Linked DNA regions of Anaeromyxobacter diazotrophicus. The protein of the gene in region 1 interacts with the protein of each later gene in a pairwise test. Links are inferred from orthologs where the notes say so. Each region holds a gene or a part of one and is shown on either strand. Other genes may lie near its edges.

Region 1 (3,683 bases):
GCGGCGGCGCCCGGCGAGGGCACCGCGGCGCGGGCCGCGGACGAGAGGGTGAGGGCAACGATGAGGAGGGTGGATCGCATGCGCGTCTAAGCCCCGTGGTGGTGTGGAGCGGAAGAGTCGATGTCGGACGTCGCCGACCTGACCGGCAATTGCGCCGGATCAATCGACCGGAAAATTCAGCGGATCTGCCGTTCCGGTGCGGACGCGTGTGCATGGATTGGGCCCTTATGGTCCGCGCGGAGGCGTCGCCGGTTTCCGCCAAGGCGTGTCGGGGGTTTCGGATCGTGCGGCAGATTGACCCGACAACTCAGCCCGCGAACAGGGGTGCAGCACACCTGAAGTGACGGCATTTCTTGCGCCGTCTATAATGAAGGCGCGACGGGCCGGAGGAGCTGCGGCGTCGCGGCGCACCCTTGACCACGGGTCACACGTCAGGGTGCGGCGAATCGTCACGGGCTCAGGGGATGGCCGAATGACGCACCGGGGAGTCAACTGCGACACCATGGCACGCTCGAGTCTCGCCGCCGCCCTCGCCGCCGTGTTCGCGCTGATGCTGGCCGCGCCCGCGGCCGCCAGCGCGTTCGCGTTCGAGGTGGGGAGCGAGCTGCCCGACGACGAGCTGCCGGTGCTGGGCGGAGGGAAGGCGCACCTGCTCGCCCCCACCCGCGTGAGCGTGTTCGTGTTCTTCCGCACCGGCCAGGAGAACTCGGCCGACGTGCTGGCCCGGCTGGCGCGGGTGGAGAAGGAGCTGGCCGGGAAGGCGGTGCGCTTCGTGGCCGTGGCCTCGGGGGACGAGGCGGAGGCGGAGGTCCGCCGCGTGGTGAAGCAGTCCGGCATCGCCATGCCGGTGCTGCTCGACCGCGGCGACGCGCTCTACGGCAAGCTGGGCGTGCGGCTGCACCCGGTGATCGGGATCGCCGACGAGCAGCACCACCTGGCCGCCTACGAGCACTTCCGGAAGGTGAACCTGGAGGCGCGGGTGGTGGCCCAGGTGCGGCTCCTGCTCGGCGAGATCGGCCGGAGCGAGCTGGCCGCGGTGCTCGACCCGCCGGCCGCGCCGGTGGACGAGTCCGACGCCGTGAAGGCCGGCCTGCAGGCGCGCTTCGCGCGGAAGCTGCTCGAGGCGGGGCAGCTCGACCAGGCGCTGGCGATGGCGCGGACCGCGGTCGAGCGCGCGCCCGGCGCGCCCGAGCCGCACGTCGTGCTGGCCGAGGTGCTCACGGCGCGCGGCGACTGCGCCGGCGCGGCCAAGGAGCAGCAGCTCGCCCGCGCCGCCCAGGCGAAGGGCGCGGTGCTGGCGTCCGCCACCCTGCGCCCCTGCGCCGCCCAGTAGGTCGCTCCGGGGCGCGAGAGCCACAGGGCTGCTCGCTGGGGTGGGGGCCCACCGCAGGTGGGGAGGGGGCGGAGCCCCCTCTTCGGCGGGGCGCCGGAGCGGACGCGGCGAAGCCGCGCGCGAAGGCGCACGGGACCCGCCGAGCAGGGTGGGGCCCCGACGGGCTTCGCTCGGCGGGGCGGGGCGCAGCCCGGCTCTAACTGTGCGCCGCGACCTGCCGGAGGATGTCCAGCTCCTCCAGCGCCTTCCCCGCGCCGATCACGACGGCGGAGAGGGGATCCTCGGCCAGGAACACCGGCAGCCCGGTCTCCTCGCGGAGCAGGGTGTCGAGGTTCTTCAGCAGCGCGCCGCCGCCGGCGAGGACGATGCCGCGGTCGGCGATGTCGCCGGCGAGCTCGGGCGGCGTGCGCTCCAGCGTCACCTTGACCGCCTCGACGATGCCGTTGATGGGCTCGGAGAGCGCCTCGCGGATCTCGCTCGAGGTCACGGTGAGCGTGCGCGGGACGCCGGCCACGAGGTCGCGGCCCTTGATGTCCATCGTCAGCTCCTCCTCGGTCGGATAGGCGGTGCCGATGCCCATCTTGATGAGCTCGGCGGTGCGCTCGCCGATGAGGAGGTTGTACTTGCGCTTGATGTGCTGGATGATCGCCTCGTCCATCTTGTCGCCGGCGATGCGCACCGAGCGGCTGTAGACGATCCCGCCCAGCGAGATGACCGCCACGTCGGAGGTGCCGCCCCCGATGTCGACGATCATGTTCCCCGACGGCTCGGTGATGGGGAGGCCGGCGCCGATGGCGGCCGCCATGGGCTGCTCGATCAGGTAGACCTCGCGCGCGCCCGCGCTCTCCGCCGCCTCGCGCACCGCCCGCTTCTCCACCTCGGTGATCCCGGAAGGGATGCCGATGATGATGCGCGGCCGGACGAACTTCTTCCGGTTGTGGGCCGAGTTGATGAAGTACTTGAGCATCGCCGCCGTGATCTCGAAGTCGGCGATGACGCCGTCCTTCATCGGCCGGATGGCGACGATGTTGCCGGGCGTGCGGCCCAGCATCTCCTTCGCCTCCTTGCCCACGGCGAGCACGCGCCGACCGCCGCGCGCGTCCTGCTGGACGGCCACCACGCTGGGCTCGTTCGAGACGATGCCCATGCCACGGATGTAGATGAGGGTGTTGGCCGTCCCGAGGTCGATCGCGAGATCGCGGGACAGCACGTTGTGGAGCCAGTCGAGCACGGTCTTGTCGTCCGGGGGCGGGAGGGCGGGAGACGGCGGGATATGAACGCTTCCCGCCGAAGATTTCAAGGGTTATCGGGGCGGGCCGCGGGGGCCGGCGATCGGCCCAGGTGGTCCGCGATCCACGACAACACAACATCGTGGAACACGCGCGCATTCTTCGGACGGAGGATCCAGTGCCCTTCGTCGGGGAAGACGAGCAGGCGCGACTCCACCCCGAGCCGCTGCAAGGCGGTGTAGGTGGAGAGGGCCTGCGTCACGGTGACCCGATAGTCCAGTTCACCGTGCGTCACCAGGGTGGGGGTGCGCCAGCGCTGCACGAAGCGGTGGGGCGACCAGCGCTCGTAGGCCGTGCGGTCCTCCCACGGCCGGCCGAGCTCCCACTCCGGGAACCACAGCTCCTCGGTGTCGTAGTACGCCGCCTCGAGGTCGAAGTCGCCGGCGTGCGCGACGAGGCAGCGGAAGCGGTCGGTGTGGCCGTTCATCCAGTTCACCATGTACCCGCCGTAGCTGGCGCCCGCCGCGCAGAGTCGCGCCCCGTCCGCCTCACCCCCTGCCAGGGCCGCGTCGGTGAGCGCCATGACGTCGTCGAAGGGCGCGCCGCCCCAGCTCATCCGGACCGCGTCCTGGTAGGCCTGACCGAACCCGGTCGAGCCGCGCGGGTTGGGCAGCACCACCGTCCAGCCCCGGGCGGCGTAGAGGAGCGGGTTCCAGCGGAAGCTCCAGGCGTCCTTCCACGCCCCCTGCGGCCCGCCGTGGACGAGGACCACGCCCGGATGGCGCTCGCCCGCCCGGTGCCCGGGCGGCGTCATCAGCCAGCCGTGGACCTCGGCCCCGTCCCTGCTCTTCGCCCCGAGCGGGCGGAAGGAGGGCAGGGCGACCCGGGCCATCACCTCGTCGCCGAAGCGGGTGAGCACCTTCACCTTCCCGCCCTGCACCACCGCCACCTCCGGCGGCCGGAGGAACCCGTCCACCAGCGCCGCCAGGGTGCGCCCGTCGCGCGAGGCGGACAGCGCGTGGAGGTTCGCGCCGCCGAGGAGCCGCCGCACCCCGCCCGCGGCGGCGTCCACCTCGTACAGGTTGGCGAGGCCGCCCTCGTCGGCGGTGAAGACCAGGCGC
Region 2 (3,730 bases), on another replicon or contig:
GATCAGCTGAAGGTAGCGAGCCCGAGAGGGCTCTAGGACAGGACGAAGCGCGACTGCGCCAACTCGTCCGGAGGTGGGTCATGGCGAAGAGCGGAGACATCCTGGTCGGCCTCGACATCGGGACGACCAAGATCTGCGCCATCGTCGGCGAGATGACCGACGAGGGCATCGACATCATCGGGATCGGCACGCACCCGTCGAAGGGGCTGCGCAAGGGGGTGGTGGTCAACATCGACGCCACCGTCGCCTCGATCAAGCGGGCGATCGAGGAGGCGGAGCACATGGGCGGCTGCGAGATCTCGACCGTCTACACCGGGATCGCGGGCGGCCACATCAAGGCCTTCAGCTCCCACGGCGTGGTGGCGGTGAAGGACAAGGAGGTCCGGCAGACGGACGTGGACCGCGTCATCGACCAGGCGAAGGCGGTCGCCATCCCGCTCGACCGGGAGGTCATCCACGTCCTGCCGCAGGAGTTCATCGTCGACGACCAGGACGGCATCAAGGAGCCGGTCGGCATGAGCGGCGTGCGCCTCGAGGCCAAGGCGCTCATCGTCACCGGCGCCGTCTCGTCGGCGCAGAACATCATCAAGTGCTCGCAGCGGACCGGCCTCAACGTGGCCGACATCGTGCTGCAGCCGCTGGCCTCGTCGCTGGCCGTGCTCTCCGACGACGAGAAGGAGCTCGGGGTCTGCCTGGTGGACGTCGGCGGCGGCACCACCGACATCGCGATCTTCTCGAACGGCGCCATCGTGCACACCGCGGTGCTGTCGCTGGGCGGCAACCACCTCACCAACGACGTGGCGGTGGGGCTGCGCACGCCCACCCACGAGGCGGAGCGGATCAAGAAGCAGTACGGCTGCGCCATGGCGTCGATGGTGGACAAGGAGGAGACCATCGAGGTGCCGAGCGTCGGCGGCGGGCAGCCGCGCGTCCTCTCCCGCCACATCCTGGCCGAGATCATCGAGCCGCGGGTGGAGGAGATCTTCATGCTGGTCCAGCACGAGATCCAGAAGTGCGGGATGGAGGAGCTGCTCGCCTCCGGGGTCGTCATCACCGGCGGCTCGACGCTCCTCCACGGCATGCCCGAGATGGCCGAGGAGGTGCTCGGGATGCCGGTGCGGCGCGGGCTCCCGCGCAACATCGGCGGCCTGGTGGACGTGGTGAAGGGCCCGCAGTTCGCCACCGCGGTGGGGCTGGTGAAGTACGGCGCGCGCCAGGTGGAGGCGAGCCCCCACTTCAAGATCCGGGACGAGAACGTCTACCGGAAGGTGCGCAACCGCATGCAGAAGTGGCTCGGGGAGATCTTCTAGGTGCGCGAGCACGAAAGGGACCAGGACATGATCGAGCTCTCGGACAGGAACGAGCCCGGCGCGCGCATCAAGGTGATCGGCGTCGGCGGCGGCGGCGGCAACGCCATCAACACCATGGTGGCCGGGCGGCTGGAGGGGGTGGAGTTCATCGCCGCCAACACCGACGTGCAGGCGCTCGCGGCCAACAAGGCCGGGGTGAAGATCCAGCTCGGCAAGGCGTCCAGCCGCGGCCTCGGGGCGGGCGCCAACCCGGATCGCGGCCGCGAGGCGGCGCTGGAGGCGCGCGACGCCGTCGCCGACGCGCTGGCGGGCGCCGACATGGTGTTCGTCACCGCCGGCATGGGCGGCGGCACCGGCACCGGCGGCGCGCCCATCGTGGCGGACGTGGCGAAGCAGTCGGGCGCGCTCACGGTGGGCGTCGTGACGAAGCCCTTCCTGTTCGAGGGCAACAAGCGCCGGAAGCAGGCCGAGCAGGGCCTGGCCGAGCTCAAGGCGGCGGTCGACACCCTCATCGTCATCCCGAACCAGCGGCTCATCTCGGTGGCGGGCGAGAACGTCTGCCTGGCGGACGCCTTCAAGCGCGCGGACGAGGTGCTCCTGCACGCCGTGCAGGGCATCAGCGACATCATCACCGTGCACGGGCTCGTCAACGTCGACTTCGCCGACGTGCGCACCATCATGTGCGAGCAGGGCATGGCGCTCATGGGCACCGGCCGCGCGGCCGGCGACCGGCGCGCCATCGAGGCGATGCAGGCCGCCATCAGCTCGCCGCTGCTGGAGGACGTCTCGCTCGACGGCGCGACGGGCCTCCTCGTCAACATCACCGGCGGCCCGTCGCTCACCCTCTACGAGGTGAACGAGGCGGTCACGATGGCGCAGACGGCGGCCGACCCGGAGGCGAACATCATCTTCGGCTCGGTCATCGACGAGCGCATGGGCGACGAGGTCAAGATCACCGTCATCGCCACCGGCTTCGCGCAGAAGGAGGCGCCCATCCGCCTCGTGCAGAAGGCGCAGATCGCGATGCCGATGGCGGCCCCGCGCGCGACCCCGGCCCCCGTCGCCGCCGCCTCCCCGGCCGCGGTCCTCGCCACCGCCGCCCGCGCCGTCGCGCCCGCCGAGGCGCCCCGCCGCGAGCCGGTGAAGGTCGCGAGCGGCGCCGCCGCCCCGCCCCGCCCGCCCCCCATCCCCTCGCGCACCCGCCCCGCCATGTCGCCCGACGGCTTCAAGCCCAGCGACGACGACCAGTACGACATCCCCGCCTTCCTGCGGCTGCGCGGCGGGCAGACCGGGCTGCCGGAGTAGGGGAGCTCGGCCCCACGCGCTGAAGGTGCACCGCTCCCTCTCCCCGACCCCGGGGGAGAGGGAGCTCTCGTCTCGGGCGCGAGCCGGCTGCCGAACCCAATCGCCGCGGACGCGCTCCAACGACGGCACATCCCCACCGCTCGAGGCGCCATGGCGCTCCCCTCCCTGCTCGCGCTCTCCCTGGCACTCACCCTGAACGCCTCCGGCTCACGGAGCCCCCCTGCCAAGCCGGCCGACGCAGCCTTGCCGCCGGACGAGCTGGGCGAGGCGGTGAAGCTCGGGAAGAAGCTCTTCGACGAGACCGGGACGCACCCCCTCACCCGGGCGTTCGTCGGGAACGCGCTCTCGTGCGCGTCGTGCCATCCCGACTCTGGAGCCCATCCCACGGCTTCCACCTTGCTCGGCGCCGCGACCGCGTACCCTGCCTGGGGGCCGCGCGAGCAGGCGGTGCTCACGCTGGAGGACCGCGTCCTCAACTGCTTCATGCGGAGCCTGAACGGCACCCGGCCGCCCGTGGGGAGCAAGCCGTCGATCGCCCTCACGGCCTACATCACGTGGTTGTCCACCGGGATGCCGGTTCGGCTCAACGCCGAGGCGCCGCTGGGTCCCCATTCGTTCGCGAAGCCGGCCTTCGTTCCTTCGAAGGTGAGCGTCGAGCGCGGGCGGAAGCTGTACGGCGAGCGCTGCGCCCCGTGCCACGGCGAGGACGGGCAAGGCGACCCGCCGGTGTGGGGGCCGCGCTCGTACAACGCCGGCGCGGGCCTCGCCGCCGTGCCGAAGCTCGCCGGGTGGCTCCGGGCGACCATGCCGCCGGACGCGCCGCTGGCGAGCGACGCCGACGCGGTGGACGTCGCGGCCTACGTGAACTCGCAGCCGCGTCCGGACTTCGTCCTGAGGGACCACCTGCCGGCGGGCGACCGCACCGGCGTCTACAACTCGAGCGTGGCGGACGAGGTGGACCGGGCGCCGACGTGGCCGCGCAGGAAGTGATCGCGCGGCGTCGCTCCCCCCACGCTCCGCGCCGGGCGGTGCAGGCCCCTCCGCGGTGCCTGCCCTATCGCTATCGCCACTCCGCGCGCCGCGCCTCCTCCAGCCTGGCCCGGAACTCGGGGCGC

What was found. The genes of interacting proteins can lie anywhere in the genome.
Region 2: the proteins of HWY08_RS17090 (region 1) and ftsZ interact in binary tests that used the Escherichia coli proteins (3 or more experiments, as listed by UniProt). The link is inferred for Anaeromyxobacter diazotrophicus from one-to-one orthologs.

The regions. Positions count from the first base shown.
Region 1 is NZ_BJTG01000008.1:236,696-240,378, reverse strand. Bases 548-3,330 are described here. They hold HWY08_RS17090 (rod shape-determining protein), read right to left. Parts: upstream 2,565-3,330; coding sequence 1,530-2,564; downstream 548-1,529. Other genes in these bases: HWY08_RS17085 (alpha/beta hydrolase family protein), read right to left, coding at 2,630-3,330; HWY08_RS17095 (thioredoxin domain-containing protein), read left to right, coding at 548-1,333. Also shown: HWY08_RS17100 (cytochrome b/b6 domain-containing protein), read right to left, coding at 1-80; more of HWY08_RS17095, read left to right, coding at 503-547; more of HWY08_RS17085, read right to left, coding at 3,331-3,683. UniProt on the Escherichia coli protein: Forms membrane-associated dynamic filaments that are essential for cell shape determination. Acts by regulating cell wall synthesis and cell elongation, and thus cell shape.
Region 2 is NZ_BJTG01000003.1:347,791-351,520, reverse strand. What follows is about bases 647-3,476. They hold ftsZ (cell division protein FtsZ), read left to right. Parts: upstream 647-1,337; coding sequence 1,338-2,615; downstream 2,616-3,476. Other genes in these bases: HWY08_RS07550 (c-type cytochrome), read left to right, coding at 2,766-3,476; ftsA (cell division protein FtsA), read left to right, coding at 647-1,310. In the rest of the region: HWY08_RS07565 (cell division protein FtsQ/DivIB), read left to right, coding at 1-36; more of ftsA, read left to right, coding at 81-646; more of HWY08_RS07550, read left to right, coding at 3,477-3,605; HWY08_RS07545 (phosphatase PAP2 family protein), read right to left, coding at 3,676-3,730. UniProt on the Escherichia coli protein: Essential cell division protein that forms a contractile ring structure (Z ring) at the future cell division site. The regulation of the ring assembly controls the timing and the location of cell division.